2 regions of the Listeria aquatica genome follow, and region 2 is predicted to be linked to the other one. Evidence: predicted binding sites of a transcription regulator. Region 2 holds the regulator's gene; the other holds the start of a gene.
The links. The regulator Rex, encoded in region 2, represses fermentation and respiration genes when NADH is low (regulators of the CRP and FNR family bind a similar motif). The targets are predictions, from matches to a motif close to TTGTGAAATATTTCACAA.
Positions count from the first base shown of each region.

Region 1: a site for Rex is predicted at 1,362-1,379, ahead of pflB (formate C-acetyltransferase). Genes of this name have one in related genera too.

Region 1 covers NZ_JAARRM010000002.1:350,910-354,343, reverse strand. Annotated here, with positions in the region: gene pflB (formate C-acetyltransferase) at 1-1,330, opposite strand, end outside; gene HB912_RS07595 (WxL domain-containing protein) at 1,687-2,433, shown strand; gene HB912_RS07590 (hypothetical protein) at 3,159-3,434, shown strand, end outside.
Region 2 covers NZ_JAARRM010000004.1:105,952-109,385, forward strand. Annotated here, with positions in the region: gene HB912_RS10240 (ABC-F family ATP-binding cassette domain-containing protein) at 1-648, opposite strand, end outside; gene HB912_RS10245 (redox-sensing transcriptional repressor Rex) at 952-1,593, shown strand; gene HB912_RS10250 (DUF2238 domain-containing protein) at 1,710-2,429, shown strand; gene HB912_RS10255 (LTA synthase family protein) at 2,543-3,434, opposite strand, start outside.

The DNA of each region.
Region 1 (3,434 bases), on a different contig from region 2:
CGTTAATTGCTCCAAGTAAGCATTTAAGCACGTTAACACGAGCACCGAAATATTGAAGGTTGTGTGTTTCGCCTTTATCTTTGTCTGCTTCAGGGTTTAGTGGGCTTACACAACAAGAGATACACTGCATATCGCCGTAGCCTTCTTCTTGCATTAATTTGTCATTTTCGTATTGAATGGATGAATGTTTAACACTCATCTTCATACAGTAATTTTTGAATGTTTCAGGAAGACGCGCATCCCAAAGTACAGTCAAGTTTGGCTCTGCAGAGTTGCCAAGATTATCTAGGCAATGCAAGAAACGGAAATCCGTTTTAGTTACACGGTGACGACCATCAGCACCCATACCAGCCATCGAAGTTGTAACGAAAGTTGGGTTAGAAGCATAAAGTTCGTTGTATCCGTTTGTACGTGCAAAACGAACCATACGAAGTTTAAGTGTAAGTTGTTCAATTAATTCTTGTGCATCAAGTTCAGTAATGATACCGCGTTCTAGATCACGTTGAATATAGATATCCAAGAAAATCGGAATACGACCGAACGAGCTTGCAGCACCGTTCGCTTGTTTGATAGAAGCGAGGTACCCCATGTAAGTCCACTGAACAGCTTCATGTGCATTTTCAGCAGGGCGACCAAGTTCAAGTCCGTATTCATTACCAAGTGTGATCAAGTCTTTTAATGCTTTAATTTGCATGTAGACTTCTTCACGCAAACGAATGTTTTCATCAGAAGTTACTGGAATTTGTTTCAAATCGTTTTGTTTTTCAGCAATTAAACGATCAACACCATAAAGAGCTGGTTTTTGATAAAGACCGATGATTCTACCGCGAGAATAAGCATCTGGCAAACCGCTTACAATATGAGAGTGACGAGCGCGTTTAATGTCATTTGTATATGCGCGGAAGATACCGTCGTTTGCAGTTGGACGATTGTTTACAAAAAAGTCATGCGTTGCTTGATCCACTTCATAACCATTTTCAATTAAACATTGTTCAGCTGTACGAAGGCCACCATTTGGCATGAAAGCAAGTTTGAAAGGTTTATCTGTTTGTAAACCAACAACGACTTCCAAATCCTTATCTACATAGCCAGAAGTGTGAGAAGCGACGTTTGATACGATTTTGTTATCCATATCAAGTACGCCGCCTTTGGCATCCATTTCAGCAACTAAATCATTGATCTTGTCGTTTAAAGCAGTAGTGCGAGGTGTACTATCTTCTAAAAAGGTTTCATCCCCATCATAAGGCGTGTAGTTGTCTTGAACAAATTGGCCGACATTGACAGTTTCTTGCCAAGCTGTACCATTAAATCCTTCCCATGCTTTAGTCATAGTGTTTTTCCTCCTAAGTTTCCTAATTTGTTTGTTAAATTTTTAACGTGATAAAATGAACAATAATAGTTTTCACTAAAATCATAACCTATTGTGAAAGCGAAAACAATATGGAAAAACGAAAAAAAATAAAATCTTTTATATAACGAAGAAACAGTTTTCCGGGTGTAGTAATACAGTTCTTTGATTGTTGGGAAGTAGAAATGAAAAAAAGTCAAAATTGAGCTCAAAATAATAGGTTCGTCAAAAAATTGTGAAAAAAAACTATAATTTACGTAACTAAGTAACATTGAGCGGACACATATTTCTCTTAAACTGAAAGGTGTAATGGATGTTTATTAAAAGGAGGAAGAAAGATGAAAACAGCCAGATTAACAGTTGTCGGGGTTCTAAGTGCTGCAGCGCTATTTAGTTTCGTAGGGACAGCAAATGCGGCAGGAACTCCACAAACGGCCGCAACGTATTCTTCAAAAGGAGATGTATCATTCACGCTCGATAATAGTAGCGTACCACCACTTGATCCAAGGAATCCGGTCAAGGATAAACCTATTCAGGATAATCCTGACGATCCAGTGAATCCGGGAACAACAGGTCCCCTAACGATTGACCGTGTTTCGAATATCCATTTTGGTGAACAAAAAATTTCAGCTGAAGATGAGACCTATTATGCAAAACCAACTGAGATTATTTTGAATGACGGAACGAGTGCTAGTGCTCCAAACTATATCCAATTGACGGATAAACGAGGAACAGCTGTAGGATGGAAATTGCAAGTGACACAAGAAGAGCAGTTCAAGACACAGGATCAAAAAGCGCTTGAGGGTGCACAAGTTACTTTCACGAATGGTGTTACAAAGAAAGAAACAAGCAATAAAGCTAGCTCGCCTGCAGCACAAACACCTGTTGTTTTTGATAAGTTTGGGCAAGCAAAAACGATTATGACTGCAACTAAAGGTTCAGGGATGGGTACATGGTTTGAAAATTTTGGAGATAGTTCGAACATGGATAAAAGTATCTCGCTTTTCGTTCCAGGTGTCTCAGCTAAAGATCAAGCAGGATACTCGGCAACCTTTACATGGACACTTCTCGATTCACCAGCTTGATGATTTTTAGAAATTAACCGTTAAATCAAGTGAGCTTTATGAGGGCGCTTGATTTATCGGTTAGTTTTATTTGGAGGCAATTTTCACTTTCTTAGAAAGGAAAGCACAATTTAAAAGGAAGCATGTTTTTTATTTCACAAGCAAAGCTTTTTTTGCTAAAATTAACTTTAGAAAGAGAAAAACAAAAAATTGTCAAAAAATGGACACATTTTGAGAGCAAAATTCGCAGTATTGTCAATTTTTTATGAAACATTTTATGATAAAATAAAGTTAATGTTACATGACACCTGTTAATTGTGGTTTGTATTTGCTTCACCAGGCATCTGTACGACTTGCACATTAACAGAAGTCACTATTATCTCATTAAGGCCAGTTGCTCCCATCAAAGCTTCTGGTCTTTTTTTATGACAAAAAAATAGCGGTGACTTGTCATGTGCGAAATAATGAAAAATGGTAAAAGCTAGAATTTGGGAATGAGAGCCTTTTCTATATGATGACGATGAATAAGAGATTTAAGATGGGTATCTAGCAAACACATGTAAAAATAAATATGGGAAATTCGTTTTTTGAGGAAAGTTGTAAAATTTTTGTCACATATTAGTCGGTATTTTACCTTTTAGGATAAAGAGTAAGTTAAAAAACTCGATATAATGAGAACATAGGTTGAAAAAGTTATTGTCAATAAGTTTATGTACTTATTATGAAGCTCTAAAGGAGGAAATAGGATGTATGTATCAAAGAAAAACGTTTTATCTTTTTCTGGAAATAAGGAAATTAATGAAACAGGATTATTTTTAGTTGTAGATGGACACATTATGCAGGAATCAAATGGAACGCTCATTAAAGTTTTAAAACAAGGTAGCGTATTTCATATCGACCCTGTAAAAGAATCTTTCTTTCAGTATTTTTCTCACGGCAAGTGTTTCTTGCTTGAAATAGAAGATGAAAAATATCTAGCAGAAATTTCGGAGAAAAATATCCATCGCTTAGCTGGAGCGCTT
Region 2 (3,434 bases):
AAGCGCGCCCGCATAGTTTTGTAAATAATTTTCTAGCCAAGCGAGTGTTTCGATATCAAGATGATTGGTAGGTTCGTCAAGAATCAGCAAGTCTTCCTTTGATAAAAGTAGTTTGGCAAGCGCAAGTCGTGTTTTCTGCCCGCCACTTAGCGAGGAGACGAGTTTATCATAGTCTTCTTGATAAAACTTAAAGCCGTTCAAGATGGAACGAATTTCTGCTTCATACGTATAACCACCGCGTTCTTTGAAAAGATGCTGTAAGTTATCATAGGTTTCAAGCGCTTGTTTTGAAGACTCAGGGTCCTCATATAAACTAGTATCTGCAAGGCGTTTTTCCATCATACGGATCTCTTTTTCAAGCTCCAATAAATCATCAAAGACAGCAAGCATTTCATTCCAAATGGTTTTGCTTGATTCAAGTCCAGTGTTTTGTGCCAAGTAACCAATCCGCACATTTTTTGGATGTGAGATGGTTCCTGCATCATAGCCGATTTGTCCGGCAATAATTTTAAGAAGTGTCGATTTCCCAGCACCATTTCGGCCAACAAGCGCGATCCGGTCGTTTGTTTTCACTTCGAGTTTTATATTTTCTAAAATCACTTCTGCGCCAAAGTATTTTGCAATTTGTTGCGCTTGTAATAGAATCATTTTTCTCTCTCCCATCTCTATTAGTTTAGCTTAAAGCGGTTTATCATGCAATCACATAAAAAAATTATGTGAAATAGTTAGCTTTATTTGTGATTTTACAGTAAAATAAAATAGAACGGTCTGTTGAATTAAACAATTAAGTACTTTTTTTGGTTTTTTTGAGCAAAAAGATTGTGCATTGCTTGTGAAATGTTTATAGTAGTAAAGCAAGCATTGTGAAAGTAAGAACAGCTTCAAACTAAATTAACTGCAGATTTGTAGTCAAAAAAGTGAATTTTAAGGTAGAAAGGACGAATGAAGAATATGGATGAAACAACAAAAATCCCGCAGGCGACGGCGAAGCGTTTACCGCTTTATCATCGTTATTTGAAATATCTTTACGAATCAGGCAAGGAGCGCGTTTCTTCAGCGGAATTAAGCGAAGCTGTGAAAGTGGACTCTGCAACGATTCGTCGTGATTTCTCTTACTTCGGAGCGTTAGGGAAAAAAGGGTATGGCTATAATGTTTCTTACATACTTGATTTTTTTGGTAAAACATTAAGTCAAGATAAAGAAACTAATGTAGCCATCATTGGAGTCGGAAACCTTGGGATGGCTCTGCTTCATTATAACTTCATGAAAAACAACAATATCCGCGTTTGTGCAGCCTTTGACGTTGATCCTGCCAAAGTGGGTACGGTTCAACAAGAAATTCCAATTTATCATTTAAATGATATGGAAGAGATTTTGAAAGAAAATCAAGTGGAAGTAGTCATTTTAACGGTTCCAGCTGATGAAGCTCAGGAAACGGTAGATAAGCTCGTAGAAGCTGATGTGAAAGGAATTTTAAACTTTACCCCAGCGAGAATCAGCGTTCCTAAACAAGTTCGCGTACACCACATTGATTTGACGACGGAACTGCAAACGCTCATTTATTTCTTGGAAAATTATCCTTCCAAAAATTAAAGAAAGCTTTTGCGCCGGCATGAGAAAATCATGTCGGTTTTTTTCTGACTATTTTTGGGTAAAGAAAGGCGGAGAGCCTTGTTAAAATGATTGGGAGGTACAAAAGAATGAACTGGATTAAAAAATTGAACTGGACGCAGTGGGTAGCACTATTTATTTTTGCGTCAATGGCGGTGTCACTTGTTTTTACGGTATTTGAGATTTTCACCGCACCTGTTGAGCAACCCGTACACGGCCCAAAAGTAACTTTACAAAGTGACTATATTTTCTTATTGGTCGAAATTATTTTAGGGATTTTAATTTTGGCGCTTCCGTCAATTCTTGCAAGAAGTTTTAAGTTTGAAATTCCTGGACTCGTGTATTTATTGTTTATTATTTTCCTTTACGGTTCCATTTATTTAGGAACGATTCAAAAGTTTTATTCGATTGTTCCTTATTGGGACAAAATTTTGCATATTTTCAGTGGTGCGATGCTAGGAGCGATAGGTTTTTCTTTTGTAAGCTTGTTGAACTTCAATGAAAATGTTGTATTGAAAATGAAGCCAGGCTTTGTAGCTGTTTTTTCTTTTTGTTTCGCAGTCACACTTGGCGCATTTTGGGAAGTCTATGAATACACGTTTGATGGGTTACTTGGACTTAACATGCAACGCTTTGAATCATCAGGAGGCACGCCTTATGTTGGACGGGCAGCACTTGCTGATACGATGGGAGACATCATTGTAGATATTTTAGGAGCACTTGTTATTGCGATAATTGGTTATATCGCGCTTAAGAAGGGCTTACCGTGGATGAAGCAATTTACTTTTAAGCGGAAAAATTGGAAGAAAACCAAATGAAAATAAGCTCGGAATAAAACAAAAAAGAACAGAATCGTTAAATCTACCATTTCTACAAATGGCTTCATTGAACGATTTCTGTTCTTTTATTTTTGGCTAGTTAGTCTCGTTTTTTATTTCTCCTCTTGCTTTTCTTCATCTTTTTGTTTCGGGAAATTTTCCACATAGCTGTCTGAGTACTGCAACAACTTCCGACTAGCATCAAAGCGTTCTTTGATGGAGTCGTTTAGTGGCATTTTAGAGCCATCATAGTGGGTGGCTTTCCCAGTTTCAAAACTTTCATCTGGCGCGTACATATAATCATTAGCAAAATAGCTACCTTCAGGCATTGTATAACGCTCAGGAACAAAGTTTGTCTTAGAATTTAAAATGTCTTCCCCGAACATAATTTGATTATCCGTCTTGATACCAAGAAGATTTAGAACCGTTGGCATTACATCAATTTCCCCACCAATATTATTGATTTTCCCAGTTTTTTCAATCCCAGGAGCATGAAGGAAAAATGGAATACGATAATCATCAGCAGGTTGAGCTTTCAGTTCTGAGGAACGATTAATATATTTCTTTTGATTGTCAGGAAGTGCTGTCGTGTCGATAATATGGTGATCACCGTACATTACAACAACAGAATCATCCCAAATTCCTTTTGCCTTTAGTTCATCAATAAATTGACCAAGTTGTTTATCCGCATAATGTACGGCTTGGAAGTAATCTCCTAATTCCGTGCCTTCAAGATCAGCTGGAAGTGTCAATTCTTGTTTTTCTTCTGGAATTTTAAACGGCATGTGTGAACTTACAGAAATAAGCTGGGCATAAAAAGGCTCTTTATTTGTATAGTGCTCTTCAAGAACAGGCAGTGATTTTTTATACAAGACTTCATCACTTGCAGAAAATCCAATTTTGTCTTCGTCTCCAAAAAATGAACGATCATAAAATTTATCAAAACCAACTGCTGGATAGAAATTCTCACGGTTATAAAAGCTTGCATCGTTTGTATGGAACGTA